DNA from 4 places in the Paenibacillus sp. DRB1-1 genome. Region 4 is predicted to be linked to each of the others. Evidence: riboswitches for the same ligand, from Rfam matches in the RefSeq annotation. Region 4 holds a riboswitch; each other region holds the start of a gene.
What was found. A riboswitch is a leader RNA that binds a small molecule or an ion and turns the genes downstream of it on or off. The one in region 4 is predicted to bind cyclic di-AMP.

Region 1 (7,894 bases), 2.9 Mb from region 4:
TTCTGCCATCGGGAAGGCCATAAATATACTCGCTGCCGTTCCGACGAAAATAATCATGTAAGCAGCGGGATTATTGACCAGATTGACGACCGGAGCGCCTTTTAAGATCATCCCGACGACCAGTGACATAATCCCGAGCACAAGTCCGATAATGGTTGAAATTTGCATGATACACCTCATCCATGAGAATAGATTTTGAATCCTTTCATGCCGCCGGGGTCGTCCTTGCCCCAAGCGCGTCATTACAAGACGGATTATAGTATTTATCGACAAAACTCTCTTTTTTGTTAAGTGCGAATTTCCGGTATAATAAGGTGATTATGTATTGAATGGCGGAACCATTGGAGGAAATGGCATGGGAGTAAAGCATGGGCGTGAGTATGAACAAATTTTGAACGATTTGACAGAGGCTGTGGGACGCATCCCAGACAGCTACGAATTTTTCGAGATGGAAGTAGAAGATTGGGACAGGCTGGACCCGGCGGGACGCCAGGAAGTCAATGAAGCTTTGGCAGAAGACTTATTCTATGCACTGGGTACAGAGCCCATAATCACTGTAGGCAGTGGCGTTGTGATCTATGAGCCGGAGCACCATCGTATCTATGTACTCATTGGAGACGAGGAGCTGACGTCAGTACCTTTGATTTGAGGTCCGTCTTATGGATTTATCAACGGGGCCGTGGTAATATGTACACCAATATATCGTAGTTTTGGCCGTATTTAAGCGGTCGAAAGGCTTCCGTATAAACGGGGAGGAGTTCGTAACATGCCTTTTACACAAGAAGAGATTGAAGCACATCTGGAGAAACTGGAGGGCTGGGAACTGGAGGAAGGACGTTGGATCGTTCGGAAATATAATTTTTCCAGTTTTATGAAAGGGATTGCATTCGTGGATGAAGTTGCCGCTATATCTGAAGCATTCAATCATCATCCATTTATTACGATTGATTACAAGACCGTGACTCTGCGTTTGACCTCTTGGGACGACGGCGGTATTATGGCCGTGGATATTAAGGAAGCCCAACAATATAATGAAGCTTTTGAAAAAATGCGCAGCAGTCATTGAGCTTGTAATGATCGGTCGTATGATGATAAAAGCGCCTTCGCTATACAACATCGCGGTTGTATGCCGAAGGCGCTTTTATCATAGAACCTGGGTTTGGTGCTCGGGACGATATACCATACAATAAAACGGTTTTTTGCCATCGGGAGTCTGGCGTTCATAGGTATCTGTAAGCTCAAATCCAGCCGCCTTGTAAGCCCGGATAGCGCGATGATTCCAAGTAAGTACCTCTAGATCAATTTCATTCTTCGGGTTGCGTCGTTGGGCTTCCTCTGCAATGGCACGGACAAAATCAGCGCCTTTGCCATGTCCGCATCTTTCAGGATGCATTCCAAGACCTAGCCGGGTCACACCGATCATAGGGAAATATTGGGCAAATCCCGTCAGCTTATTCTCTTCATCCAGTACAGCAACATATTGCTCTTGGCGAAGCGTGGGACTTCCAAATTCGACTTCAAGCGCCTTCATTTGTTCCCAGGGGAGCCATCCGTATATATTATAAGGTGGATCATAGCGCCACTCACAGATTGCAGCCGCTTGATGCTCGTCCATCGGTACGATCCGATAGTTAGATATTGAGGCCGGCATGTGTTCCATCCTCCTTTTACAAGTACTTCAATCATTAACAACAGATTGTAGACAAGTTGCAGGGGAATGGCAAGCGTGTTTATTTCATACTCAAGTCGGGTATACATTCAATAAGAAGGATTTACTGCTCATATGCTCCCCCAGCGCTGACGGTAAAACCGACGATGTTCGCTAAAATTGAAACCTTTTGAGGCTTCAGTTCGTCAGTAATGATAATAATTGCTGATGTTGTGGACATAAAAAACCGCAATTCGATTCCGGCCAGAATCAAATTGCGGCTAGGGTTAGCTTGCTGTGCGTTAGTTATTCTACGTTGTCGTCATCAGGAATTTCTGAAGCTACAGAATGGTAAGCGTCTGTGCTCATAATTCTTTTTGCACCGACATAGCGGTTAGCGTAATAATTTTCGTTCAGTGAGCTAACTACTACACCACGTGAAGTCGAGGAGTGGGCAAATTTCCCTTCACCTACGAAGATACCTACATGGGAAATGCCTCTTCCTGTGGTGTTGAAGAACACCAGGTCTCCAGGTCTCATTTCATCGCGGGATACAGAAGATCCCATTTTGAATTGTGATCCAGATTGATGCGGAAGTTTAATTCCCAGTTTGTTGAATACATACATTGTGAAGCCGGAGCAATCGAATCCCTCGAGTGTAGTGCCTCCGCTTCTGTAGCTCGTTCCTTTGGCATCTTGAATGACCTGGTCCATCTTGGAGTCTGCATATGCACTGCCGCCACCGAATGTAAAAGATGTAAAGGCAATGGCAAGACCCATAGCTGCGATCGTTAGCTTCTTCTTCAAAAAAAATATACCCCTTCCAATGCCTGCGAGGTTAGCTTAAGGATTCGGTAGAAGGTTCCCCTATGACCACTCTGTTGCGAGATCAATTCACCCAAACTGGTTCCCCCGCTTCCTAGGTGCCAGGAATTAGGCTTAACTTAAGATGTGCACCTTGGAGAGCAGTATTCACAATAACGTTATTTTTGAGATAAAGGTTACAATAAAGATTACAAAGTTGTTACTATCAGTTCACTGCGATTATTGTAACAAAGACGGCTGGCTTTGGCAAATGTTTCATTGCAAAAAGTTACAAAAAAAAATCTGCTCCTAATGTCCAAGGAACAGATCTTGTTAACAGTATTCAGTTATGTGTCGTTTGCGCGGATATGAATCGAGATTTTTCGACAGACGGAAATGAAGTAAAAAACATAAAGGCAGGGCTTAACTTCTACTGGAGATATCGGTATGCCATAGTCTGTACTGCGAACTGATATGCCACAGCCTGACCAGACTAGTAACAAAATGATACGATTGCTGGAGAATGAGCGCCAGCATGCCAGTCCAAATCATCGCCACGGTGCCAAATAGACCGAAGACCAGCAGCACACAAGCACCGAGCAAAAGGGATACACCGACAGCTGGGAGGAGCTGGCGAAAGAAGGCGAGCAGGGACGATAGTATGGCGTGACCACCGACAGTCCCCAGTTGCATATACAGGATGCACTGCCGAATGAACCATCCGTAAGCCATCCACCCCATGGCATAGGGCAACAAATGCAGCAGGTAAGAGGGAGATTGAAGCGTTCCTGCTACAATAGGGTAGAGTCTCGGTACTACCCAAAAGGAGGGAAGCAGCAGCAGTCCCAACTCGATGGTGTAATACAACAGCGACGACATGCCATGGCGCTTCATACCCTTGAAAAAGGACAGGCTTTGCGGTTCAGTAGCATCGGTATGCAGGCTTTGATATATTCCGGCTCTAATGAAGGGAGTGATCAGTATACGTAGTACAGTCGCCCCTAGTAGTATCCACAAATACACATGTACTTCCCGGCTGTCCATCAGAGCAATCTGGCTCTCCATCCAAAACAAGGTCTGTCCCAGCTCGTTTTGACCCTGATCAGGATAACGGAGCAGTAGCGGGATAACGGCAGACTGCACCAACCGATAGAGAAACACCCCCCACAGTAGTCGATATAGAAATAAAATGATAACGATATAGAATCGTATGCGCACCAGCGCCCAGCCCTCTTTTATAACAGTCCGCATCTATAGACACCTCACCATGACAGACTTCCAAGCAGTGTTTCTAACAGCTTGGTTACACTTACATTCCAACGGGTTTGTTGCTTTTCGTCCAATTCGGCCTTTAGGCTATTGTTAATATGCTTGTTCTCCAGTGCAATGGTATATAAAGGATCAAGGGTTACATAGGAAACGGGAGAAGTACTTTTGATCCGAAAAGTTGTGCTTTTGCCCGCGCCGTCCCAAGCCTTGAATATCGTAGTACCATCCTTGAAGGTAAATTGGACAGGGATCTTGGGATAATCCGCCCCTTTTTTGCTGACCGTCACGACGGCTTCATATCCATTCTCCAGCTTGTGGTTCGTGATATGATCCACCGAAAAGTCCGCCATCTGGCCGTCATATACATACTGTTCAAAATAGTGGCTCCATGAGCGTCCGGTGACTCTCTCCACGATACGTTGAAAATCCTGGGAGGACGGATGCTTAAATCGGTACGTCTGGACGTAGGTCCGCATAATCCGATCCATTTTTTTCATACCCACCTGACGTTCAATGCCCCGTAGTACCAGCTTGCCTCGAGAGTAGGCATTTTGCGCGTACTCAGTAGCCGAGCCGTACTTCCATGACTCGCGGTTGAGCGGCTGTGGGGAGGCTACCTGTCCCGATTGTAATGGCAAGTTGGGGCTAAGCCCATATTCTTGCTCCATAAGCCGCTCCTCTGCATAGGAGGTGAAGCCTTCATCCAGCCACGGCTCCTCAAATTCGTTATTGGCTACCATTCCGTAGAAATATTGATGTCCAATCTCATGAACTAATGTTCGTTCCAGACTATAGCCAGGATTCAGATTACCCGCAGCAGCGGCTGTGATGAGTGTCGGATACTCCATACCGCCGGCTCCATTGCCTGATTTGGGTGGAACGACGATGGATAGGGTGGAATATGGATAAGGCCCGTACCATTTGCTGTAGTACGAAAGGGCGGCCTTCGCGGCGCTCATATAGCGCCCTTTGAGCTCCTTGTGCGACGGGTCAAGGTAGAGCTTGATTTTGACACCAGGGACTTCAGCAGAAGAAAAGGGTTCTTCTACGGTTACAAAGTTGGGTGAAGCGGACCAGGCAAAATCGTGTACATCATCGGCATAAAATTGATATATTTTTTGGCCGTTCTGTCTGACGGCACCACGGGTGGGAAATCCGGTCGCTGCTACGATATGAGTTTCAGGCACCCGAATCCGTACGCTGTAAATTCCAAAATCGGCATAAAACTCGGAGTTACCATGATACTGGTGGAGGTTCCAGCCCTCTTCGGCGCGTCCACGCTGCCCTGCAGTCTCGTAGACGCTGAGCTTCGGGAACCACTGTCCTGCCATTACAAAATCATCTGTCGCACCCATACGAGCGAAGATGGCGGGCAGTTTTACCTCAAACTTCATATATAAAGTGATTTCTTCGCCACCTCGTACCGGCTTGGGTAGACGCACCTTCATGAGCGAACGGTCGCCTGCGTTACCGTCATCTGGCTGCACATATTGGATGCGGTGCATGAGAGATAAACCGTCTTCTGTTTTTAGTTCAGTCAGCGTCATAGAGCCAAAGCCGTCTTTGGGCATGGTGTCTCCACGCAGCTTTCCACCGGATTCCTTCATAAAGGTGGTCTCCATGGAAGAGAAGGCATTCGGGTATAGATGAAGATACAGATCATTCACGGTTTTCTTGCCCGGGTGCTTCCAGGTCAGGGTCTCAGTGCCTCGCAAAACCTGTCCTTTTTCCAGAGACACATCAATGTGGTACTCTACCACCCGTTTGCTGAGGATTTCTGTAGCGGGCTGTGGAGGGTTCTTGGGCAGGTCAGGCAGGATGTTTGCCCCTAGAGGCTTGCCCATATTTGGGACAAGCGCAGACTCAGACAGGGAGCCGTATAGTGGTTGGCCTATGGACTGCGGGTCGGATTGCGATTGGGGCTGCCAGGCAAACCATAACGTCCCTGCGAGGAGACCGAGGGCTAGTGTAGACAATAAAACGATTTTAGTGCGTGCTGGGGTCATACAATGGATACCTCCCGTTGACAAGCATCTACAGCATGTATATGTTTGCTTTCAGGAGATTATTAGTTAAAATATTTATAGTGTAGAATGAGTGTGAAGACGGAAAATGGAGGTCTAGTGACGCATGAGTGAAAATCAGCCGGACGGCAAAAAACAGATTGCACTGAACATTGTCAGTGGCAAGAGTAAACATAAGGGTTTCGGCGCAGGCTCAATCGACCTGAACAGCATGTCCCCGGTCATTATTGACCGAGGAGAGGCAAAAATTGATATCGGTGCCATGCATGCCAAAAGTAAAGTAGAACGTGGTATCAAGTTCTCTACGAATAAAGAGGATGTACCGAACGGACGCCAGGTATGGCTCGTATGGGTAGCCGTGGATCGTACGCCCGAAGGACGCATGTACGGCGGTGCCACTGCCTGCGAGATGCTGATTGACGACGAAGCCAAACGCGGCTGGAAAATCCTCGCCGATCACGTCAACCGTATGGATTACGCGCTCAAGCGTCGTTTCATGCTGGATGATCTCGGTAGCGAAGATAGAGCAGCGCTTAAAAGCCTGCTAATTTCGCATAACGAGGAATGGTGGGACGCTTCGCCTGAGGAATTGAAGCAGGCGCTGGAAGGATAGGCCCAGCGTTAACGCAGCAATAATATTGTAAAAAAGCAGCCACATCTGTGGGCTGCTTTTTTTATTTATCTGAGTTTGACACTAACCTTTTAGTAAGTAGTTGTCCTGAAAGTGCATACTTACATATTTGTAGCGCTCACTTTATACTCAAAAATAAATAATACTTAAGGAGGACAATTCTTTGAAAACTCTTGTTATCGTTACACATCCAAGCATCGAGGCATCTGTCATAAATAGGCGATGGGTAGAAGAGCTCAAAAAATATCCAGAAAAGTATACTATCCACGAATTGCATAAGGTTTACCCTGACGGGAACATTGATGTGGAAAAAGAGCAGCACTTCATTGAATCACATAGCAATCTTATTTTACAGTTTCCTGTTTATTGGTTTAACAGTCCGCCTCTCCTAAAAAAATGGCTTGACGATGTTTTTGCTTATGGCTGGGCTCATGGTTCAAATGGAGGTGACAAATTAAAGAATCGTAAGGTTGCTTTAGCAGTATCTGCCGGAAGTAAAAAAGAAGATTATAGTGAAGAAGGAAGATATCGCTATACACTTGAGCAGCTATTATCTCCTTTTGAAACAACCTTCCTATATTGCAATGCAAATTACCGTTCGTTCTTTGCGTTTTATGGTACAGAAAAAGAGTCTGGCGAAAATGAGATGGGTACGTCCGAAAGCGAATTGGAGAAAAGCGCACGAGATTATTTGAATTTTATTGACAGCCTGTAATAGGAATTGCCTATTGCCGTCCGTCCTCCAGAGCTGGCAAACCATTTTCCTCTCCCCACTCGCACATCATATTTAACAATGGAATGAGAGAAAGACCGCGTTCAGATAATGAATATTCAACTTTTGGAGGTATTTGGGGGAATTCCTTGCGTATGATAAGGCCATCTGCCTCTAGCTCTTTTAACATGATGCTTAGTGTTTTGAAGGAAATGGTACCGATACTTCGCTTCAGCTCGTTATGTCGCATAACCTTATTTTCAAAAAGCCAATATATAATGATCATTTTATATTTACCGCTTATTAAGGACAACGTATATCCAAAGCCAGTGTCTTTTAGGACCACGCCAGACGGAACACAGGGTTCACTCATAAATTACACTCTCCTTTAGGTAAGTATATAATATGAATGTGCATACTTTACAACTGATCATTATCCAATTTTAGTGAAAGGATGTAAAGTATGCTCGCTATAAAATGTTTCTGTATCTTTAATTGGAGTGATTTTAGAAACGGAGAGGAGCATCTTGACATTCTGGAAAGGCATTCACTATAATTCAGATAGAAATCGCTTCCACTCTTCTTTTTATTCTTTTGTGGAACCGGTTCCTTAAAAGGTGTAGTTAAGCCCTATTCACTGTTTATGAATGTACTCTCTAAATAAGGTGGCATCGTTATGTTTAAATGGTTGAAAAAGAAGGCGGCTCCTCGTATTGAAGAATTCGACATGGTAGCACCAATCAAAGGAAAAGTGGTTTCCCTTGAAGAGGTTCCAGATCCTGCGTTTTCAACGAAGGCTATGGGGG
Region 2 (7,894 bases), 2.8 Mb from region 4:
ACGATTCCCAAAACAGTCAACCTTAAAAATGTAGTAACAGTCTGATTATGCAAAAGTATTTAGATTAAAGAGCTTTACTCATGTGTATTGCCTTATCTTATTGATGATTTATTCAGTTTGTCGATTTGGAAATGTCAAAAAACTATAATTCGACATATTGCGACAAAGAATGTCGAATGAGGGGAATCATTTAGGATTTTATTGTATTTTAATCCATTATTCCGAATATTAAAGGAGCTGATATCTTGCACCAGCCACTCAGTGAAGAAAAAGTTTTTAAAGACCCGGTACATAATTACATCCATGTTCAGGATACTGTGATATGGCGGTTGATCAACACGCCGGAGTTCCAACGTTTACGGCGCATACGGCAGTTAGGCACATCGTATCTTACGTTTCATGGAGCGGAGCATAGCCGTTTTTCACATTCATTGGGCGTATATGAGATTACGAGACGTATTATTTCTCAATTTGAACGTGGAGATTTCCTAGATTGGCCGAAGGAGGAAAGGCTGGTTGCGCTGTGTGCAGCTCTATTGCATGATGTGGGGCATGGCCCATTTTCTCATTCAATTGAGGAAGCCTTTCATATGAACCATGAGGATTGGACATGCCGCATTGTACTGGGAGACACAAAGATCAACGCTGTGCTACGGCAAGTCGACGACAAGCTTCCAAAAAAGGTGGCTGCGGTTATAGCCAAAACGTATGATAAGCCGATTGTTGTCAACTTGGTAACCAGTCCGCTAGATGCTGACCGTATGGATTATTTGTTGCGGGATGCTCATTCGACAGGTGTCAACTACGGCACGATTGATTTGGATCGTATTTTACGACTGCTGCGTCCTCATAATGGTAGAATTGTTGTAAAGGAATCAGGCATGCATGCAGTAGAAGATTATTTAATGTCACGCTATCAGATGTATTGGCAAATTTATTTTCATCCTGTAACACGCAGCTCGGAAATCCTTTTACGTAAAATTTTCAAGCGAGCAAAGGAATTGTTTAAAAACGGATATGAGTTTGGTTTTCTGCTGGACCCGCTACCGGATCTGTTGAAAGGAGAGCTTACAGTAGAGCAATATCTGATGCTCGACGAGTCATTAATCCAGACCGTATTTAGCCAGTGGAAACGAGAAAAGGACGATATTTTAAGCGATTTGAGCAGCCGTTTTATGGACCGTAGATTGTATAAATATGTAGAGATTGAAAATATGGATACAGATACCATTGACAGTATTAGAGAAGCTTTGAAAGAGGCTGGTTTGCACCCTGAATATGATTTTGAAATTGATTTTCCGACAGATCTTCCTTATGATGTGTTTCGGCAGGGTGGCTCGACGGACAACCAGATTTTACTGCTTGGACGTCAGGGCGAGGTGAGTGAAATATCCGAAGTTTCGGAAATTGTGCGCTCAATAAGTGGTATTCACCGAGGAAAATATCATATGTATTTTCCCCAGAATAAATTGAACGCGGTAAAAGACAGGCTTCCTGCCGAAATAAGGAATTATTTTGTCAAAGAATAGACAACTATATAGAAATGTAAGTAAAAAAAGGAGATGTAAACCTTGGATTTATTCGACACTCATACTCACTTGGATGCGCCACAATTTGACGAAGATCGTGAAGAAGTTATAGCACGTGCTGTCGAATCAGGAGTAACACGGATGATCAATATCGGATTTAATCGTGAGACGATTCCATCCACCATGAAATTGGCCGAGACGTATGATTTTATTTATGCGGCAGTTGGATGGCATCCGCAGGATGCTATTACAATGCAGGAGGGCGATCTAGAATGGATTGCATCGTTATGCAGTCATAAGAAGGTTGTAGCCATCGGTGAGATCGGTCTGGATTATTATTGGGATACTTCACCGAAGGATGTTCAGCATCGGGTGTTTCGAAATCAAATTGGTCTGGCTCGTGAGCTCAAAATGCCCATTGTTATCCATAACCGGGATGCGCATGAAGATATTGTTAGGATTTTGCGCGAGGAAAAAGCGAGTGAGATTGGCGGAGTCATGCACTCCTTTTCGGGTAGCTGGGAGACTGCCAAAATGGTGCTGGATATGGGATTTCACCTTTCCTTCGGTGGTCCAATAACGTTCAAAAATGCCAAGCAGCCAAAAGAGGTGCTCGCACAGGTGCCGCTGGATCGTCTACTCATTGAAACGGACGCTCCCTACCTGACGCCGCATCCGTTCCGCGGGAAGCGAAATGAGTCCGCACATGTGAGACTGGTAGCAGAGGCCGCAGCCCAAATCAAGGGAATTACAGTGGAGGAATTAGTGTCAATAACGACCCAAAATGCCTTGGAACGATTTGACATTCAATGAAAAAGTGAAGAAATCGATCAAAATAAAGAGATAGACGAAGCTAATCATGAATTTGTTGCAGGAAACTCGAGAATATTACAATATTTTAACCGAATATTTTAAAAAATGTACTTGAAACCTGCTTTACAACATGCATAGAAACAAGATATCATCTTTTCAGTGAATTGTTGTTTGAATGTAAACATCAACAAGTCATTTCATGAACCAGTCTCGCTGAGTCCCTTTTACAGGGAACGGGGGAACCGATATGGCTTACAGTACGTCCGGCGTATGTGCAAGAAGGGAACGTCTCTTCCGCCAGCCGGCTCGACCGAAATTCTTTTCCAGGATGGGATTGAATAGGTGGAGGAGCCGTATTTCGATTTCTTTCTGGGTCTTCGGGGTGAATGTGAAGGCGACCGCCATGAGCGGTTGACCCAAGCTAGGGCGACTCTCTACGTCCGAACCCGACAGCTAACCCCGTAAGCGTAACAAGAGAGAAGCCATCTCGTGCATGAGTTTTCCCGCATATTCACACATGCCGGAAGCCACGAAAGAGCTCTCTAGTCTCTTTCTCTGGCTTTTTTTGTTGTGAATAAAAGAAAATCTGTCATCATACTGTGGTTAAACAGGGGAGGACAGCATGCCGCGAAGACGGGTACATGGTGCAGGACAGTCGCAGTTTGGGCTTGTCTTGTAGAAAATCTGTTATAGTCACGTCAAATCTCAACTATGTCTTACTCCAGACGGCGGGCTATGTAAGGAGGACGGAGGAAATGGGCATTTTCCAAAAAGAGGAGACCCATGAGTCACGCTCATCCAGCATGTCTTACGTATTGCGTTGGAAGCAAGAGAATGTGCGCCAGGCTGCCTTGGTTGCTATTTTTCTAATCGCGCTAACGATTATGATTTCAATTCTGATGTACACGCAATCTAAAAAACAAGTCTTTTTTGTCATCGATGGCAAGGCATCTGCGGTAGAAACCCGGGAATCCAAGCTTCAAGATTTGCTGAGCGAGCATTCCATTTCACTTCAGCCGCATGATACAGTTTCCATGCCGCTAAATGGAGCAGTACAGGATGGGGATCGCGTAGTCATTAAACGTGCCAATCAAGTTAAAGTATCTTCAGGCAATGAGACGAAAAAGCTGTACACAACAGAAAATACAGTAGAAGGTGCCATTCGTACCTCGGGCTATAAATTATCCTCAACGGATAAAGTTTATCCTGCGTTGGATGCCTCTGTTTCGTCTAACATGGACATAAAAATCGTCCGTGTGAAGAAACAGCAGGTCGAACAGAAAAAACAGGTGCCTTATCAGGTCATCAAAACGGCCGATCCGAGTCTTTATAAAGGCGATAATCGGGTCATTCAAAGCGGCAAATCGGGTGTGGTAGTCCAGCACGTTCAAAAGGTATACCATGATGGAAAGTTGGTATCCAAACAGCTGGTAAACAAGGAAGTTGCACAGAATCGTGTGGATAAGGTCATTGCTGTAGGAACGAAGAAAAAACCGGTCGTTCTTGCTGCTTCCGTCGGTCCCAATGATGCGGTTAAGGCAACAATGGTTAGTTCGGGCAGTGCTGTCCGTAAAGCAGGCGTAAATTTTAAATATAGCAAAGTTTTACAAAATGTCTCCATGACGGCGTATTCCTCACAGGAGCCAGGGATCGGTACACGTACTGCATCCGGCGCACGTGTCACGGAAGGACGCACCATCGCTGTCGATCCGAGTGTAATCCCAATCGGCTGGTGGGTCTATATCGAAGGGGTGGGCTTCCGCCGTGCGGAGGATACCGGTGGCGCGATTAAAGGTCACAAAATCGATGTGTATTATGAGAGTTTAAGCCGAGCCAACCAATTTGGTCGTAAGCACGGTAAAACCGTATATGTTATCGGACCCGTAAAGCCTGAAATCAACTAAAACAGGTTGTGTATGTTGAGGGCAATGCGATAGTATTAACAACATAGTTATGCCATGCTAAGAAGAGGATATCCTCTTCTTATTTTGTTTTCAAAAGCAGGGAAAGATAAATATAGCTTGCTTTGTAGCAGTGGAGGGAAACGCAAATGATCAAGGAAGTGATCGTGGTAGAGGGCCGGGATGATACGGTGGCCATTCGCCGCGCTGTTGAAGCGGATACGATAGAAACTGGCGGCTCAGCCATTAATAAAATGACGCTGCGTAAAATTGCATTGGCGCAGGAGCGGCGGGGGGTCATCATTTTAACCGATCCTGATCATGCAGGGGAGCGCATCCGTAAGATTATCGCTTCCAAGGTGCCTGGCTGCAAGCAGGCCTTTATACCCGAGGCAGAAGCGACGCGCAAAGGAGATATTGGCGTGGAGAATGCCTCACCGGAAGCGATCAGACACGCTCTTGCACGGGTCCATACGACAGTGGAAGGCGCCGACCCGCTGATTGAGTGGGCGGACCTGATTGATGCTGGACTCATCACCCATCCCAATGCTGCTGCACGCCGTATGGCCTTAGGGAATGTGCTGGGTATTGGTTATTGTAACGGAAAGCAGCTACATAAACGGCTCTCTGTATTTCAGATCAGCCGCGAGGAATTTGCCGGGGCGCTGGCACAAATTGAAAGTGAAGGATTGTGATATCTATATGACAGGGATTCAAGATATAGCAACACCGCGGCGTACGAAGGACATTATTCAACGGCACGGTTTTTCGTTCAAAAAGAGTTTGGGACAAAATTTCCTGATTGATCAGAATATTCTCAATAAGATTGTAAATGCTGCCGGATTGGATGAGACAAAGGGCGCACTTGAAATCGGTCCTGGGATTGGTGCTTTGACCGAGAAGCTGGCCCAATCGGCCAAGGCAGTTACCGCTGTCGAGATTGACCAGCGGCTGCTGCCAATTCTCGAAGAAGTGTTGGCCCCTTACGAGCATGTGAAGGTACGTCATGGAGACGTGCTGAAGCTGGATTTGCGCGAGGTGTTCGCAGCCGATTTTGCAGACGTGAGCAAAGTAAGTGTTGTGGCTAATCTACCGTACTACGTTACTACACCGATTCTGATGAGGCTGCTGGAGGACAAGCTCCCTTTGGAGAATATCGTTGTTATGATCCAAAAAGAAGTGGCTGAGCGCATGGCTGCGTCTCCTGGGACGAAGGATTACGGCAGTCTGAGCATTGCAGTGCAATATTACAGCGAACCTGAATTAGTCTGTATTGTGCCGAATACAGTATTTATTCCCCAGCCGAATGTGGAGTCTGCAGTCATCCGATTGCGTGTACGGGAAGCCCCTCCAGTGGAAGTGGTGGATGAGAAGCATTTCTTTGAAGTGGTTCATGCTGCTTTTGCCCAGCGTCGTAAAACCATTTCCAATAACTTAAAAAGCCGTTTCTTCACCAAAGAGAACAGGGACACGCTGGAGCCGTTGTTGCAACGAGCTGGTATTGAACCCTCGCGTCGAGGAGAAACGCTAAGTATTGAGGAATTTGCGCGTCTCAGCGCTGTGCTGTTGGAGGCAGGTATATCCTAAGCTGGAACCAAACTGTGCATTCACCCATACGATATAGGAGGGGTGATACAGTGTGATGAGTTTAGGAGACTTGGTCGTTCGGAAATCGTACGGCGGAGATGTCACGTTTCGTGTTGAGGACATCCAGCGGGATAAAGCGATCATTAAGGGAATAGAATTTCGGCTGCTGGCCGATTCCCCGGTGAACGATCTGGTCAGAGTGCCTGCAGACCAGATTAGTGGTAAGACTCAGCAGGCCCACATTAAGGCTGGTGAGTCTCTTAATCTGTTGCAACGGGCACGTCAGCAGCAAGCTGCTCGTAGTCAGGCAGCTCTGGTTGGGGACTGGAGTGATCCGGTCGAGTCAACGTATTTTGAAATGCCGGGAAAGGTTCTTCATCTGGATGGAGATCCCGGCTATTTGAAAAAATGTCTCAGTTTATATGAACAGCTCCGTGTTCCTGCAGAGGGACATCACGTTCACGAATCGGCAATGGCGGACACGTTGTACCGACTGCTTCCCCGTATCCGTCCAGATATCGTAGTCATTACCGGACATGACGGTGTGCTGAAGCAGCCACAGCCTTACGATTTGTACAGCTTGAAAAGTTATAAAAATTCGCAAAATTTTGTGGCGGCGATTCAGGTAGCAAGACAATATGAACGTCATCTGGATTCGCTGACGATTGTAGCAGGGGCGTGCCAGTCCCATTTTGAGGCGCTGCTACGTGCGGGGGCGAACTTCGCCAGCTCACCAGGGCGTATCCTGATTCACGCGCTGGACCCCGTTTACGTGGCTGCCAAGGCGGCCTTTACTTCGATCCGTGATACGGTCAACATGGGGGACCTGTTTCACCAGACAATCAGCGGCAGTCGCGGAGTGGGTGGAATTGAAACTAGGGGAAGCTATCGCATCGGCCTGCCGAAGCTTGAAAATTTGTCTACGCTTAAAGTAACGCCTTCCGCAATCTAGGATTCAAATGTGCCAATAGGATTAATCTGAACAAAAAGCCTCTGCTTTCAGAGGCTTTTTGTCATTTTTTATATAAATTATTCCTGTTCGCAAAAAATTAAATTGACAACTTATTTTTCGTGTTGCTATAATATTTAGCTTGATTTGACAATCCCTCTAAAATTCGTTATAATGGACAAGGAAAGAGGTGGTCGTTAGGCAATGGCTAAAAATACGCTGTTGGAAATCAAACGCAGTCTCGACGCACATGTAGGGCAAAAAATTTTGCTGCGGGCTAACGGCGGACGCCGTAAGACCGTCGAACGAACTGGTGTCTTGGAAGAAACGTACCCTTCTGTTTTTATCGTCAAGCTGGATCAGGAGCAACAGACGTTTAAACGTGTCTCCTACAGCTATGCTGACATTCTTACCGAGTCGGTGGAAGTCAGCGTATATGATCCCGACTCCCATACAAGTGTAGTCGAATATTTTGAAACACCTTAATTGATTTCGTGATTTATACCAGCTTTGCAGGTTTAACGACGGCTTCGTCATTTCAAATGACGGGGCCGTTTTGTATATACAGAGCAGGATGAAGCATGACATCTCTGCACATACTAAGCCGGGAATGATCTTCCTTATTCCATTGCCGAAGGAGGCGTATGTATGAGCCGAAGAAGACGGAGTGTCATGTCGGAGGAGCTAAAGTACGAGCTAGCCAAAGATCTTGGGTTTTACGACACGGTCAAGGAAGAAGGCTGGGGAGGCATTAAAGCCAAGGATGCGGGCAATATGGTCAAGCGGGCTATCCAACTTGCCGAGCAGGCAGCTTCCCGCAAATCGTAGCCATCGGTGGTGCTGATGAAAAGCGGGGATATCCGGGATTAGACCGGGTCATCTCCGCTTTTTTGAACCTCATGACTTGACACGCTGAGTCTGATATAATATGTTAAGCTGTCTTGAGGGAAAAGTTGAAGGTGGGTGAACGCCTTGAAAATATATGAAAAAGCACCGGCGAAAATCAATTTAATGCTTGATGTTCTACGTAAGCGGGACGATGGCTATCACGAGGTCGAGATGATTATGACCATGGTCGATCTGTCTGACCGATTGACGATGTCTGAGTTACCGCG
Region 3 (7,894 bases), 4.3 Mb from region 4:
CTGCTGCCAAGGATGCATCCAACGTATGCTCCTGTTTGCGCATCAATTCGAGAACTGAGCGACCCTCTGGCGTCTCATCCTTCATAGAGCTAATCGCTGCCCACGTCACTAACTCTGCCTTCTCCACGCCCTCTACAGGCACGAATTCACTCGCCATTCGGTTCCCGAAGGTGATTGTACCTGTTTTATCCAGAATCATCGTGTTGATATCCCCAGAAGCTTCTACCGCCTTGCCTGACATGGCCAACACGTTAAACTGGGTGACCCGGTCCATACCGGCAATCCCGATGGCTGACAGCAGTCCTCCAATCGTGGTTGGAATCAGACAGACTAGCAACGAAATCAGCACAGGAACAGGCAAATCAATATTAAAATGACGGGCAATCGGCGCTAGCGTAACCACTACAATTAGAAAAATAATCGTTAAGCTAATCAGCAAAGTGTTCAGTGCAATCTCATTCGGCGTTTTTTGCCGCTGTGCGCCTTCCACGAGCGAAATCATTTTATCAATAAATGTCTCGCCCGGCTCTGTCGTAATCCGCACCTTAATCCGGTCACTGACCACTCGCGTCCCGCCGGTTACCGAGCAAAAGTCACCACCCGATTCCTTGATGACCGGAGCCGATTCGCCCGTAATTGCAGATTCATCCACCGAAGCCAGGCCTTCAATGACCTCACCATCGCTTGGGATCATTTCGCCCTGGGAGACAATAACCACGTCCCCCTTACGCAATTCGGTTGAGCTAACCACCTGAATGTCATTTCCGATGAGCTTGTTAGCTTGCGTATCCTGCTTGGATTTTTTTAAAGAGGCAGCTTGTGCCTTACCCCGCCCCTCCGCGAGCGCTTCGGCAAAATTAGCAAAAAGCAACGTAAACAACAGAATAACAAACACGGCCAGGTTAAAGCCCAATTCCTTGCCAGTTCCAAAATAACCGGGAAACAGTAACATTAGCAGCACGACCAATGTACCGATCTCCACGACAAACATGACAGGATTTTTCATCATAATCATCGGATTTAATTTTATAAAGCTATCCTTGATCGCATGCTTCAAGATGCTTCTGTCCAGCATGTGTTTGCGCTGTTCCTTCATGATCAAACACCCCGTTCATCCATTCTCATTTTCTTCTTCACATGGTCAAAAATTCAGCAACAGGTCCCAATACGATGACGGGTAAAAAGGTCAACGCACCAATCAGCAGCACGACCCCGATCAGAATAGCTCCAAATAACTTGTTGTCCGTGCGCAGTGTCCCCGTCGTCACCGGAGTCGGTGCTTTGGCATTCAACGAAGCCGCCACAGCCAACAATGCAATCATAGATACATATCGTCCGAAGAACATAACCATCCCCGTTGTCATATTCCAGAATACGTTGTTATCCGAAAGACCTTCAAATCCCGAACCGTTATTTGCGGCAGATGACGCATATTCATAGAGCACCTGAGTCAACCCGTGATAGCCAGGGTTAGTGACCGCATCGTATCCCCAATGACTCATAAATGCAAGTGCAGTTGGGGCGAGAATGAGAAACGGATGTACCAAAATGGCAATCGCGATCAGCTTCATTTCCTTGCCTTCAATCTTCCTTCCCATAAATTCCGGAGTTCTCCCGACCATCAGTCCGCATATAAACACACCCAGAATCGCATACATCAGCATATTCATCAGCCCGACACCCTTGCCGCCAAAAATGACGTTTAGCATCATTTCTCCCAAAGCAGCCATACCACCCAGTGGGGTTAGTGTATCATGCATATTATTGACCGAACCTGTCGTTGCCGCTGTTGTGACCGCAGTGAATAAAGCCGATTGTCCAATGCCGAAACGAACCTCTTTCCCTTCCATGCTTCCTTGAGAAGCATCCACACCCAGTGTCTGGATTAACGGATTACCTGTCTTTTCAGACACATACGTAATGGATAGAAAAATTAGAAACAATACCATCATGGAGCTAAAAATAATCCAGCCCTGTTTACGATTACGGGCAAACAATCCAAAGGTATACGGCAATGAAGCCGGCATTACCCACATTGCCAAAATTTCCAGCACGTTCGTCCAAGGACTTGGATTTTCAAAAGGATGCGCAGAGTTAGCTCCCGCATAACCGCCCCCGTTTGTCCCCAAATGCTTGATGGACTCCAGAGAAGCAATGGGTCCCATAGAAATCTGCTGCTGTGTTCCGCTCAGTGTCGTAAGATCCGCCGTAGGCTGTAGCGTCTGTGGTACCTTCAATCCAACCAGCACCAGCGTAAGCACAAAGGCCAGCGGCAGGAAAATTCTTATAATGGCTTTAATAAAATCTTGAAAGAAATTGCCCATCCCTTCACCGCGCCGCGTCAATCCCCTCATAAAAGCCGCAGCAACCGCAAAACCGGAAGCAGCCGAAGTGAACATCATCATCGTGACGAACGCCATCTGTGTCAGATACGTAAGCCCGCTTTCTCCGCTATAATGTTGGAGATTCGTATTCGTCATAAAGCTGATTACCGTATTAAAAGCTAGTGATGCTTCCATATTACTGTTTCCCGCAGGATTACCGGGAAGCATTCCCTGTATACGCAACAGCAAGTAGCTGATCGCCACAAGCACGACATTCGTTGCAATGAAACTCATAACATACGTAGTCCAACGCATGCTCTCCAGCTTCTTCAATCCTACTATCTTATAAATCAGCTTTTCTGTTCCGCCAAAAATCCGATCCGTCCGATTGGGTTCATTCGAGAATACATGATACATATAAGTGCCCACTGGCTTTACCAAGAGCAGCAATATGACGATCACAATTCCAATTTGAAGCAGCTCCATCCTTTATTCCTCCTTCAAAATGCTCCTGCGTTTGGAACAACAGACCTGCTTCCAGAGCACCAATTGTGTGCACACGTTTGCGAAAACCCGCTACCTATGATGCTTAATATTCAGATCTGTTGTTCCCGCCCGCTCTATCCCCTATAGCTGACTAGAACTTTTCAGGGTTCAGGAGTGCGTAGATTAAATACATAAACACAATAGCCGTAAGCCCAAGTATAACGATCATCCTCTTCGTCCTCCTTTAGAGGTCTGCGCATCACACCAGCGTACAAACAGCAGTATCACTCCATAACTCACAGCCATGACGAGCAACATGTATATATCCATCATGATTATACCCTCCGTATCGGTCCTCAGATCGCCATTCTTATTTGATCATAAAATCATAAAACAACTATGTTATAAGTGCTTATCCGTTCAGCAGAAAACCCACCTCTCCGTTCAATGTGTAGATCACATGATCCGCTCCCAATCCCCGATAAATTCCTTGTGGATTACAGCCGTGCGTAATAACATAGATCGATTCCGATGTTAGCGGCCGACATATTTGCAGGAAACGGCAAGTTAGATTCAAGCTGTTCTCGAACAAATACACACTACCAATTTCTTTTTTTGGAAAATTCCATTTTCCTGCTTGCATAGTATTGATGCGGACAATGTGCTCCACACCCATTTTTTTGAGCTGTCGTTCCTCCTGGGCGCTATTCGTCAGAACTGCAAACGCCAATTTTTTGAAAATAAGCAATTTCACAAAACTTCTGCCCGCTTCATTCGGTGCAGTGACAATAATTAACCGACCTTCCATCAGTAGCTCCTCTCCCGGTATAAAAAGACAACAAAAAGAAGCCGAAGGAAAAAGGCTTTCCTCCGGCTTCTTACATATCCATGATAAAATAAACCATGGCTGCACACGGCGGTTTGTTGCCTCTCCCTGTACGCTTACGAGGTTAGCTGTCGGATTCGGACGTGAGAGTCGCCCTATTTCTGGCACTTGACCGGAAAATTCACCCCATGAGACACACGGCTTCCGAAGCCGTACAGTCTCGATTGGTTCCCCCGCTTTTGCAACTGCAAAATTCAGCGCTATAGACATTTCGTTGTTGCTTCATTCAAGTTAATTTGAAATTACGTCTTGAATCATACACCCGCGCATGGAAGACTGTAAAGCTCAACTGCGGGGTTATAAATCGGCCTTTAGAGCCTAGGATATTAATAATAGCGCTTACAATACTACTATGCTTATCACAGCTCCTTCAATCTCTGTTTTTCATCCCTTTTCAAAAATGACAAGCATGTCAATATTGGCGTAGGGTAGGGCGTTTTTGGCCTTTTTTTGTAAAAAGAGAAGAAAATACGCTATATGTACCAGCTAAACACCGATTGAACCCGCTTTTATAAGAAGAAACACCTTAATTCGCTCCATTTGCGGTGCGATTTACTGTTTTGAACAAAATACGATTTTACAGCGGCTAAAGGCTTGATACAGCTTTTCAAAACTTGCAACCTCGCTTTTAATTGCTTACAATTTAATTGCTGAATATTGAATAAGGAGAGATACTATGACCGTTTATGAATATGATGCGCAAACCCTGCAAGGGAAACAAATTCCGTTATCCACATATGAAGGGAACGTTCTGCTTATCGTGAACACTGCCAGCAAATGTGGGTTAACCCCCCAATACAAAGCGCTACAAGAGCTATATGACCAGTACCATGAACAGGGGCTCGAAATTTTGGGATTCCCCAGCAACCAATTTGCCAAACAAGAGCCAGGTTCCAGCGAGGAGATTTCCGAGTTTTGCCAGATCAATTATGGTGTTACCTTTCCGATGTTCGCCAAGACAGATGTCAATGGCGATCAAGCGCACCCCTTATTTCGCTACTTGACCCAAACTGCTCCGGGGGTATTAGGGTCTAAAGCGATCAAATGGAATTTTACTAAATTCTTAATTACACGAGAAGGTAACGTATTTAAGCGCTATGCACCGCAAACCACTCCAGATAAGCTGGCGGGAGATATAGAGCAGCTTTTGCAGCAAAACTGACATCCTTCTTTATCACAGTTAATAAATGACCTATTGTCTACCGTTGCTTCTGTGGCTAAAGGATATAACGAAAAATGCTTAACAAAAAAAGCATCCCTTCACGTAAACCGTGTCAGGATGCTTTTTTAACTGAGTCTTGCATATAATGCGGTCGAGAGGACTCGAACCTCCACGGGCGTACGCCCACTACCCCCTCAAGATAGCGTGTCTGCCATTCCACCACGACCGCAAATCATAATGTAATGAGGCAACAGATTTATTATACTCTCTCATCAACTATTTGTAAACAAAAACATAATAATTATTTTATATGTTATTTTAACTAACATATATGAGCGATAAGAATATTTAATTTGACACAAAAGCTATTTAAATGTAAATATATATTACATATATTTCGAATACAGTTTGTTTCCCCAAAGTAAAGAGTTAAATAACATAACATAAGGATTCACTTCGAGGAGGCGAACCACCTTGCATAAAGGCAACCGTTTGCTGAACTATGCATTATTGTTGGACCCTTCCCTACCTGTTGGTGGCTTCACCCGTTTTAACGGACTGGAGAAACTATTCCGTAACGGACATTTGAACAGTCTACAAGACCTGGAACATTACATGCTGGATGATTTGTATCCTCAATTTACAACCGTTGACGGCATGGCTATCAAAAGTCTGTATGTCGCCATCCAGCAGAATGACAGTTGGCGGATCGCCCTCATTGATAAGATGCTGCATACCCAACGTCCCTCCTGGCAGCATGTGAAGGAGTTTCGTCTATCCGGCCAGCGTCTGCTCAAGCTCGCTAAGGCTCTTTATCCTTGGCTTGAATTTGACCAGTTGGAATCCATACTCATTCAATACAATGCGATTGGCACACTCGCTACCGTTCACACCTGGATTAACTTCCTCCTCGGAAACGATGTAGAACAGACCGTTCACGGCTATCTTAGCGCAGCGGTGTCCTCCTGTGTGGAAGATGCCTTCAAATTACTCAATCCTCCTTATGAGGAAAAGAACCCTCTTATGGAGCGTATGACAAGCGAGCTGCTCTCCGCCTGGAAGAAGCTTAACGAGCCTGAGCCAACTGCATTCCAGCGTCGCCTTCTTCACAGACATTGGTCCAGCTCCTACATCACTCTACCTCTTTATACGAGCCATAATAGCCAATCGGATGAACCTAGACTGTTTTCCTCCTCAGGTCTATTCAAACGCCTTCCTGCATCCCCCTGATGCGTCGTTTCGCCAATGTGGTCACAACACCAAAAACACTCTGTCCCTTTCCTCAGGTGGCAGAGTGTTTTTGGTCCACATATAATCGCAATTCACACCATTGGCAGACTCTAGACGGATTATCAGAACCACCTAGCACTTAATTAAGTAATTAATTCAACAAAATGACGCATTTGCGATTGTAAAAACACGTATAAAAGTGTATCATAGTGTTAGATGGTTAATTCTAACATGTTTACTGATGATTATTATAACACACCAATTATTCCGCAAGAATCCGTAAGGGGCGATTTCTCTTGAACAACAAAATGCCTGTCACCTCCTTCGGGTGGGCCATCAAACAACGGCTTGTCGAACTTCGACTGGATCAGAAAACATTTTGTGAGACACACAATATTCCGCCTTCACGCTTGTCCAATCTGATTCACGGCACCCGCAAAGCACAAAGGTACAGAAAACAAGTTGCTGCAATTCTGAACATCGACGATAACGATTATAAGGAGGCACCGCACTCTAAACCTAACAAGCATTCCAGTTACATATAGGTCATTCCATATCACCAAGAAACCAAATAAACCCGTAAAGCGAACCCCTCCAGTTCGTTTACGGGTTTTCAACCCAGACATCTTTAGCCAAAAAATTATTCCGGCTTTGTTTTATCCTTCTCACTTTTTTGCTTACGGTATTTCGCAAATTCAACATATTCTAAAATAAAATTCTGTTCTTCCGTCTCAAGATCTTCTGCCTGGCAATTCAGTGGCCCCATCACTCCAAAAAAATAAGCAGCCTTCTGCTCCTGAAGTACGCCTTCTCCTGGCTTAATCCCTTTCATTAACCAATCGAGCGATACATTAAAAAAGTCCGAAATCTGAATCAAATGGGTGGTACCCGGCGTTGTTTTACCCCTTCTCCAATCACCGAGATTCCCTGAACTGATTTTAAGTTTTTCACAAAATGCCTTCTTGGTCATTCCGCGATCCTTAATCAAAGCTTCAATCCGCTGATAAATAGTTTGATCTCCCAAAATGTTTCCCCTCCGACACAGTAACTTTTTCTGAAATAATTTTCATTTTTCAGCCTTACTCATTAGTAATCCTCATCAAATCCTAAGCACCATTACCCCATAGTAGAATTGCGCTGGTTTTTCTCTTTACGAAAGCGGGTAAATTCAATATACTCAAGTATAAAATTTCTTTCCGCCTCACTAAGCGGTTCCCCCTGGCAATTCAGTTGCCCTGAAGCGCCAAAAAAATAAGGGTCTTGCGACTCCTTTAGCACCTCACCCTGTACATCCCGACCCAGCATGATCCAATCCAGACTGGCATCAAAAAATGAAGCAATTTCAATGAGTTTATTCGTGCCCGGCGTCGTTTTTCCTCTTTTCCAATCCCCGAAGTTCCCTGTACTAATGCCTAACTGCTGGCAGAACGCCTTTTTCGTCATTCCCCGTTCCTTGATGAGTTCCTCAATGCGATGGTAAATAGATTGCATAGAAGTTCCTTCCTCCCTAGCAGGCTCTCAAATAACGATATCATGTTCTCTGTTCCCATTTCAAAGATCACGTATGCTAAAATTACCGAATTATGTATGTTGGTTTCCATTATACCACAACACGCAACAAAAACCGCCTGTTTTCCGAAGAAAGGGCGGTCTTTAAGCCAGTCCAGTTACGCCAATCACGTAGCAATGTTGTCAATTTTAAGTAAAATATGCTTCAATTCATTCAAAGTTTCACTCAGATGCAATAAATCTTCTTCCGGCAGATACACCAGTCTTTCTTGAATTTTATTGGAGAAGGTATGAAAT
Region 4 (7,894 bases):
CTGAGCAATCACACTTGGCGGCACTGCTAAAATGTTCTTATTTATTTTCGTATTGCTTCAACAAAGCGGCAAGCTCATCGTCCACGGCGCTTTTCTTATCCAGCTCTTTGAACTCCTCATCCAACGATTTTTCCTTAGAAGACATTTCGTTGCTCGCTTCGGCACGTGCTTCTGCTTGCAGCATTTTTTCTTCCATACGCTTTAATCCGGCAGTTGCCGTATCAGAGCTAAAACCGTTCATAGCTTTGTTAATTTCAGTTTGCGCTTTAGCTGCATTATAACGGGCAACCAGTGTCTCGCGCTTGTTTTTCATTTCTGTCAGCTGTCTACGCATTTCATCCAGCTTGCCACGCAGATTATCGGCTGCAGCTTTGTTCTGTTCGTAACCAGCTTTGAACTCATTCATTTTTTGTTCAGCAGATTTCTTTTCTTCCAGCGCGCGACGAGCCAGATCTACATTTTGTGCTTTTGCAGCGGTATGTGCCTGTTCTTCGCGTTTTTTTACCAAAGCAGCCTGTTCTTCGTATTGCTGTTTGAATCTCTTTTCAATAGCAATTTGAGCGGCTACCGCTTTCTCTGCATCTTCCAGGTCCTCTTGCATATCACGAATGTATTGATCCGTCATTTTAATTGGATCTTCTGCCTTGTCGATAATGGCATTAATGTTGGACATCGTAAGATCTCTTAATCGTTTGAAAATAGACATGTGAAGTTCCTCCTAGAGTTGAATGCTTAAATTTTAAGCTCTGTACACATGTTTACGCAAGCTTTGCAAAGAGGGTTTCAAAAATATCTAAAAGCCGCGCAAGTAAGGCTCTGGGATATCGGCCTGTACTTTTAGCTCCCGCGATGCATGCAGCGCCCAATAGGGATCACGCAGCATGGCACGGCCTATTGCTACCAGATCAGCTTCTTTCTGCTGAACAACCCGGCGGGCGTCCTCATAATCATCCAGTAAGCCAACCGCAATGACAGGTACATTCAGCTTTTCACGGATGGTATGAGCCAAATCCACCTGATAGCCGGCACGCGCAGACGGGCCTCCACCAGAACCAATCGGACCCTCACCACCAGAAGAGATATGGAAAATGTCCACACCCGCATCACGATATCGTTCCCCTACGCCTGTTATGTATTCCACATTATATCCATCTTCGACGTATTCTTTGGCGGATATCCGCATAAGCACAGGCATATCAGCAGGAAGAACCTCTTTAACAGCATGTATGACCTCAACACCGAACAGTGACAAATCCTGCCCATATTCATCTTCTCTGGCATTTGTTAAAGGGGAATGAAATTGATGGATCAGATAGCCGTGAGCGCCATGTATCTCGACCGTGTCAAAACCTGCTTCCACCGCGCGGCGCGCGCCTTCTTTGTATGCCTGAACCAGTTCCCTGACTTCAGCCGTCTTTAAGGCGTGGGGCTCTTTAAAGCGTTCGCTAAAAGGAATCGAGGACGGACCCACAGGTTGCTCAGCATCTTCAGCCTTGCGTCCAGCGTGGCCTAGTTGAATGCCAATTTTGGCACCATACTTGTGGACTTCCTCTACAATCTTACGATATGCAGGAATATGTTCGTCACTCCAAATACCCAAATCACGATCTGTAATACGTCCATCTGGATGGACCGCTGTCATTTCCACAATAATAAGTCCAGTGCCTCCTACTGCCCGGCTCACATAATGGACATGATGCCAATCCGTTGGATTTCCGTCCTTGGCCTCCACGCTGTATTGGCACATCGGGGGCATAACAATCCGATTTTTTAAAGAAAGCCCCTTTAATTGATAAGGAGTAAACAAGTCGGTCACTTTTATCCATCCTTCCTTCAATTCCATGTCTGTATAATTATGAATTGCATCCCCATTATACACCAGCTGTCACGGTATACCGAATTCGTTGTAAGGCTAAAACTTGCGAAAATGCTCCTGTTTCCGGTCATGTTTAAGAGAATATGTACGTTTAGCTCCATCATCTTCATTGATAATCGTTTCATCGTGGACTTCTTTCCAGTCGTTGATGAGCCGAACTTGGTAACCAGCATATTTTTAATAGGACAGGTACATAATAGTCGAGAGCACCACTAGGTACCACTGCACGGAAAGGGGGGATACATATGCCGTACAGGGGAGTGTTGCCATGCTTGGCACTGTTACTAGCATTTTCAAGTTTACCCGTTCACGCGGATGCGCCTCCCAACATCGGAACGCCCCATCCCAAGGAAGCAGCTGTTGCTTCTTCTGTACAACAGAGCACAGATCGAGCAACTCCTACATTAGCAATGCTGCGAAAAAAACATGCGGACATTTTTAAAATGTGCGGCCCACACACCCGCCAAATTGCCTTAACCTTTGATGATGTGCCCGATTCTAGGTATACGCCGCAGGTTTTGGACGTATTACACGCCAATGGCATCAAAGCCACCTTTTTTATCGTCGGTCACCGTGCGGAAAAGCATCCGGGGATCATACGCCGTATTATCCGTGAAGGCCATGCTATAGGAAACCATTCCTATACTCATCCGGATTTTAGGAAGGCCACACCAGAACGCTTTCGCAACCAGATTACAAAAACAGAACGTATTTTACAAGCCAGCGCAGGTATTCGCCCCAAGTTGATTCGTCCACCCTACGGTGAAATCACGGAGCCTCAAATCCAATGGGCACGTCGTCATGGCTACATGATTGTCAATTGGAATGTAGACTCTCTCGACTGGAAGGGACTAAGTAAAACACAAATTCAGCGCAATGTGATCCCAGCTACCGGGCCTGGCTCTATTATTTTAATGCACGCAGGTGGAGGTCAAAGCTCCAACTTGCAAGGCACTGTCCAAGCTCTGCCGGGTCTAATTCACTCTCTAAAAGCTAAGGGCTACAAATTTGTGACAGTCCCTCGGCTACTCCACACATCGGAACGGAAATAACCATATGTTTAGGATTGAGCTACAAGCTAAAGCAACGTAAAAAGGCTGTCTTACCAGCAGAAGTTTTCTGCTCGTCAAGACAGCCTTTTTTACGGATAGGACCTGATAAGAGTCCGACCTAGTTATATATGGTAGGATACAGGCATTAAGTTTACATAGTATATATTATGTTTAATTAAACCGTATATACGTACAATGCTATTTATCAATAACGTATAGCTTCACATTTTGAAATCCAAAGTCGTTCACAAATGATTTGTTGCCAGGAATAAAGATATCAATCCGTTTTCCTGTAATGGCGCTGCCCTGATCGCGAGCGACAGCTACAAAAGAATGATCCGGCAAACCTGGGTGGGAATAGCCTGTAACCAGCACTTTCGTGCCCATCGGAATGACGTTCGGGTCTACCGCAATTGTACCTAGTTTAAGCGGATTGCCGTAGTAGTCCACTGCTCCCCATTTACCATTCTCATCGGCTGCGGCAGAATACGCAGAAGCCTTAACGTCAACTATTTTGCTATAGTTAAATGTTTTGCCCCACGCTTGAATCGTTGGCCCCTCATTCACTGGTGCTTTCTCCGTAATAAGCTGCGGCTTCGAATCCGAAGCTGCCTTCACACTTTTTTCACCAGGTACCTTAATTTGCAGACCTGCATATATATTGTTGGAGGCAATGTTTGGGTTCGCCTTCGTCAGCTCGTCCACTGATACTCCATAACGTTGAGCAAGCAAAAAGAAGGTATCACCATCTTTGGCAGTATGAAGCGAAGCAGCATCCGCTACTCCAGCTGTCTGTGCCAGACCTGCAATGGCTGCGGCAAGCACCGCAAATTTCATGGTTTTTCCAATATGTTTTAGATGTTTCAAAGATATGTACCTCCTCTGTTATGCCTGCGAAGTTAGCTGTCGGATTCGGACTCAGAAGAAGCCCTATGCTTGTGCAATTCACCCCTAGGCATATTCCATATCGTCTTATGACGTATCGGAAAGAATGCCGTTGTTACGTCCCCCGCACTTCCCATAGTTTGGGCCCAGCATTCAGCGTTTGTCATAACCGCATGCTGTCCCGGTAAGTTTTGGCTTACTGCATAATATCACAATTTTGTAACCTTATCCGCATGAAAATGTTGGGAACCTTGAACATCATACTATACTCGTTACAATTTTGTCACCAAGAAATCGATATTTGTTACGAAAATATGGGGAAATGGTGACAAAAAAAGAAAAAGCCCTCCGTCAATGAAGTGAACCCTGTCAAGTAGACAGCTATCAAAAAGCAATAATTAAGCAGCCTGAGTCCTGTATTCATAAGGAGTCAGGTTGTTTAGTTTCTCTTGAAAGCGTTCATGGTTGTAGAAATGGATATACTTTTGAACAGCATGCTCCACCTGTTGAGCTGAATGGAAGGCGTGGAGATAGAAACACTCGGTTTTAAAATGACTGAAGAAGTTTTCTATACATGCATTGTCCCAGCAGTTCCCTTTTCGGGACATGCTGGCCTGTATTCCGTATCGCTTGAGCAGGTTGGTATATTGGCGAGAGGTATATTGAAATCCTTGGTCGCTATGCAGTAGAACACCTCGCGCATCCTGTCGCTTCCTTGCCTTTTTCACTGTATCCAACACCAGGCTCAAATCGTTTCTGCGGCTGATCTGGTAGGCAACAATTTCGTTGTTAAAAAGATCCTGAATCGCGGAAAGGTAGAGCCTCTGTCCATTGAATATGAGGTAAGTGATGTCTGTTACCCACTTTTGATTCAACTGGTCGGCCTTAAATTCCCGGTTTAGATGATTGCCAGAAATGACATAGGCTTCTTTCTTGCCGTAGTAAGGTCTCTTCCTACGAATGATCGCCTTGATTCCTAGTTCACCCATAAGTCTCCGTACACGCTTATGATTTATATGTATGCCATAGATTCGATTCAACCAAACCTTCACCCTGCGGTAGCCGTATATTCCTTTCAATTTCTCGTAACAAGCCATGATTTTTAGCTTCATGGTTTCATCTTCCCGCTGTTTTTGTGAAACGAACATCTTTCGCTTTATCCATTTATAAAAGCCGCTTTTGGATACTCCGGCCAGTTCACATAGTAGTACGATGCTATGTCCCTTACTAAGCAATTCTTGGATCACCGCAAACTTTTTACTCTTGGGTACAGCCTCCATTCCTCCTTTCACATCTGCAAGAGCTTTTTTAGCATTTCATTTTCTGCTTCAAGGCGTTTCAGCTTGACCTCCGGATCTTCGGGGCGTGTTCGAGGTCTGCCGATGCCAGGCCCTTTTGCTTTGCCTCGTTTTTCCTCTAGACCTTTCATTCCCTCGGCTTTGAAGTGTCTCACCCATCGGCGAACCAGCGAAGCGTCAATCTCCATTTCTCGTGCCACGTTTTTATATCCGATTCCCTTGTTGAGGTACAGATCCACTGTCTTTTTCTTGAAGCTCACATCGTAAGTTTTTCTTATTACTCCCATAGAAAAATCCCCTCCATAATAGACAGATTAGTCGGCTTGCTCTTTTCTGTCTACTATGAGGGGATCATATCACAAACGGAGGGCTTTTTTATAGCTCATATCAGCACTTTCTTACAATACTTTGGCAAGAAAATCACGGGTGCGATCATGGCTTGGAGTACCAAATACCTGCTCTGGTGTACCTTGCTCTACAATTTTACCGTTATCCATAAAGATGATTCGATCGCCTACCTCACGGGCAAAGCCCATTTCATGCGTCACGATTACCATGGTCATGCCGCCTTCGGCGAGCTTCTTCATTACATCCAGAACCTCTCCAACCATTTCAGGGTCCAATGCAGAAGTCGGCTCATCGAACAGCATTACGTGCGGCTGCATGGCCAAAGCACGCGCAATCGCAATACGTTGCTTCTGACCTCCGGATAGCTGGTTCGGAAAGGTATTCTTCTTATCCTCAAGCCCTACGGTACGCAGGAGTTCTAGCGCAATTTTTTCCGCTTCCTTCCCTGACTGTCTTCTAACCTGCGTTGGTGCAAGCGTCAGGTTCTGCAACACTGTTTTATGCGGGAACAGATTAAAATGCTGGAACACCATCCCCATCTTCTCCCGGGTTACGTTAATATTATGACCACGAGCTGTAATCGGCTCGCCCTCAAACAAAATCTCCCCGTCCGTAGGCTGTTCTAGCAAATTCATGCAACGCAAAAACGTACTCTTCCCCGAACCGCTGGGACCGATGATGACGACGACTTCACCTTTGGCGATATCTATATCAATGCCTTTTAAAATCTCATTCTTGCCGAACGATTTACGCAGTTGTTTAACGGTGATCACTGGCTCTCAACTTCCTTTCCCATAAACCCAGCAGCTTAGACAAGCTGAATGTCATTACAAAATAAATAGCGGCTGCGATTACGAACGGACTTAATCCTTCGTAGGTAATGTTCTTAATGACCTGGGCCTGATACATAATATCCACCATCCCAATGGTCGAAATAATGGATGATTCTTTAATGATCGTAATAAACTCATTACCGATAGCAGGCAAAATAGATTTAAACGCTTGCGGCAAAATGACATGACGCATAGCTTTGCCCCGTCCCATACCCAATGAACGGGCAGCCTCCATCTGTCCACGGTCTACCGCCTGGATACCTGCACGGAAAATTTCAGCCAGATATGCCGAGCTATTCAGAGACAATGTGATTATACCAGACTGGAGTGGAGTAAAATTGACACCCAGCGTCAAAGCAACCCCGTAGTGAATAATCATGAGTTGCACCAGCATAGGTGTGCCACGCAGGATCTCTACATAAGTGGTACCTAACCACTCAATGATGCGTACTCCACTCATACGTAGCAAGGATATGATCAGACCAATGATGAATCCGAACAGTACTCCGAGCGCAGACAGCAACAAGGTGTAGCCGATACCCGTAGCATATAAACTGCGGTATTTCCAAAAAATATCTACAATGTTATTAGAAGAAACCTGACGATCCGCAGAAAGTGCACTCGCTTCCGTGGAAAACTTCTCAATCGACCCGTCTGCTTTCAGGCGAGCCAACGTTTTATTTACAGAAGCAAGCAATTCTGCATTCCCTTTACGGATACCTACAGCTGTTTCTGCTCCCGCATCCTCAGGCACAGCCTTGGCAAGGGTTACGGTACCGTCTAACGTGTATCCTTTAGCAACCGTATCTTCGATCACGACAGCGTTCACACGCTGGGTCCGCAGCTGGAGTACCAGGTCAGATATTTTATCCAGTGAAGTTACAGAGGCATTGGGCACTTTTTGAGCAATCTCTTCCTGAATACTTCCCTTTTGTGCTCCGATCTTCTCGCCTTTCAAAGCATCCATCGTCGGATATTTGTCTTTATCCTCTGGGCGTACCATGATGACTTGCTTGGAGCGATAGTATACATCCGAAAAATCAATACTCTTTCTGCGTTCATCCGTTGGTGTCATACCGGACAGTACCAAGTCTACACGACCACTTTGCAGAGCAGGCAGCAAAGAGTCAAAACTCATGTCCTCAGGGACCATCTCCGCATCCAAATCTTTGGCGATTTCCTTGGCGATATCCACATCGAACCCAACAATGGTATCCTTACCGTTAATGACTTTATGAAACTCATACGGCGGAAAGTCGGCACTCATGCCCACAACAAGTTTTTTCTGTGGCTTTGCTTCCGTTCCGTATGCATTGAGCATGGGAAGACCAGTCAACAGCAAGATAACCGCCGTCAAAACCAGGGCGGTAAAACGATATGCCTTTTTCAATCTTTTTTTCTCTCCTTAAATTCTTTATAATAAATAAGATTGTGTCATTATAAATGAATATGCATGATTATGCAATGAATGTTATAGTACAATTTCAGCATACCTAACGCAGTACCTATATTACAGCTTATATAAAGGAGTTTTCAGCATGGATTTTAAACAGACCATTCAACAGACCATTGAGCAGCATGCCCCACGGTTTAAGGACATTT

Region 1: linked by a shared signal. The riboswitch ahead of ACQW03_RS10635 (C40 family peptidase) and the one ahead of ACQW03_RS23930 (3D domain-containing protein) in region 4 are both predicted to bind cyclic di-AMP.
Region 2: linked by a shared signal. The riboswitch ahead of ACQW03_RS11045 (3D domain-containing protein) and the one ahead of ACQW03_RS23930 (3D domain-containing protein) in region 4 are both predicted to bind cyclic di-AMP.
Region 3: linked by a shared signal. The riboswitch ahead of ACQW03_RS04775 (hypothetical protein) and the one ahead of ACQW03_RS23930 (3D domain-containing protein) in region 4 are both predicted to bind cyclic di-AMP.

Annotation. Positions count from the first base shown of each region.
Region 1 covers NZ_JBODQH010000001.1:2,391,236-2,399,129, reverse strand. Annotated here, with positions in the region: gene motA (flagellar motor stator protein MotA) at 1-168, opposite strand, end outside; gene ACQW03_RS10650 (hypothetical protein) at 356-649, shown strand; gene ACQW03_RS10645 (4a-hydroxytetrahydrobiopterin dehydratase) at 767-1,066, shown strand; gene ACQW03_RS10640 (GNAT family N-acetyltransferase) at 1,145-1,651, opposite strand; gene ACQW03_RS10635 (C40 family peptidase) at 1,955-2,455, opposite strand; cyclic di-AMP (ydaO/yuaA leader) riboswitch at 2,461-2,598, opposite strand; gene ACQW03_RS10630 (hypothetical protein) at 2,876-3,703, opposite strand; gene ACQW03_RS10625 (M1 family metallopeptidase) at 3,715-5,727, opposite strand; gene ACQW03_RS10620 (YwhD family protein) at 5,852-6,358, shown strand; gene ACQW03_RS10615 (NAD(P)H-dependent oxidoreductase) at 6,540-7,091, shown strand; gene ACQW03_RS10610 (winged helix-turn-helix transcriptional regulator) at 7,102-7,461, opposite strand; gene ACQW03_RS10605 (PTS sugar transporter subunit IIA) at 7,765-7,894, shown strand, end outside.
Region 2 covers NZ_JBODQH010000001.1:2,500,036-2,507,929, reverse strand. Annotated here, with positions in the region: gene ACQW03_RS11055 (HD domain-containing protein) at 246-1,529, shown strand; gene ACQW03_RS11050 (TatD family hydrolase) at 1,572-2,342, shown strand; cyclic di-AMP (ydaO/yuaA leader) riboswitch at 2,544-2,826, shown strand; gene ACQW03_RS11045 (3D domain-containing protein) at 3,098-4,246, shown strand; gene rnmV (ribonuclease M5) at 4,393-4,938, shown strand; gene rsmA (16S rRNA (adenine(1518)-N(6)/adenine(1519)-N(6))-dimethyltransferase RsmA) at 4,946-5,830, shown strand; gene yabG (sporulation peptidase YabG) at 5,886-6,782, shown strand; gene veg (biofilm formation stimulator Veg) at 6,984-7,265, shown strand; gene ACQW03_RS11020 (small, acid-soluble spore protein, alpha/beta type) at 7,428-7,607, shown strand; gene ispE (4-(cytidine 5'-diphospho)-2-C-methyl-D-erythritol kinase) at 7,752-7,894, shown strand, end outside.
Region 3 covers NZ_JBODQH010000001.1:1,061,151-1,069,044, forward strand. Annotated here, with positions in the region: gene kdpB (potassium-transporting ATPase subunit KdpB) at 1-1,096, opposite strand, end outside; gene kdpA (potassium-transporting ATPase subunit KdpA) at 1,134-2,810, opposite strand; gene ACQW03_RS04770 (potassium-transporting ATPase subunit F) at 2,962-3,039, opposite strand; gene ACQW03_RS04775 (hypothetical protein) at 3,223-3,618, opposite strand; cyclic di-AMP (ydaO/yuaA leader) riboswitch at 3,734-3,906, opposite strand; gene ACQW03_RS04780 (glutathione peroxidase) at 4,373-4,858, shown strand; tRNA gene ACQW03_RS04785 (tRNA-Leu) at 5,005-5,087, opposite strand; gene ACQW03_RS04790 (urease accessory protein UreF) at 5,351-6,088, shown strand; gene ACQW03_RS04795 (hypothetical protein) at 6,385-6,633, shown strand; gene ACQW03_RS04800 (helix-turn-helix domain-containing protein) at 6,729-7,112, opposite strand; gene ACQW03_RS04805 (helix-turn-helix domain-containing protein) at 7,205-7,579, opposite strand; gene ACQW03_RS04810 (MarR family winged helix-turn-helix transcriptional regulator) at 7,765-7,894, opposite strand, start outside.
Region 4 covers NZ_JBODQH010000001.1:5,313,213-5,321,106, reverse strand. Annotated here, with positions in the region: gene ACQW03_RS23945 (PspA/IM30 family protein) at 38-706, opposite strand; gene ACQW03_RS23940 (NADH:flavin oxidoreductase/NADH oxidase) at 794-1,816, opposite strand; gene ACQW03_RS23935 (polysaccharide deacetylase family protein) at 2,122-2,928, shown strand; gene ACQW03_RS23930 (3D domain-containing protein) at 3,127-3,795, opposite strand; cyclic di-AMP (ydaO/yuaA leader) riboswitch at 3,802-3,970, opposite strand; gene ACQW03_RS23925 (IS3 family transposase) at 4,212-5,093, opposite strand; gene ACQW03_RS23920 (transposase) at 5,102-5,398, opposite strand; gene ACQW03_RS23915 (amino acid ABC transporter ATP-binding protein) at 5,510-6,232, opposite strand; gene ACQW03_RS23910 (ABC transporter substrate-binding protein/permease) at 6,219-7,682, opposite strand; gene ACQW03_RS23905 (M20 family metallopeptidase) at 7,831-7,894, shown strand, end outside.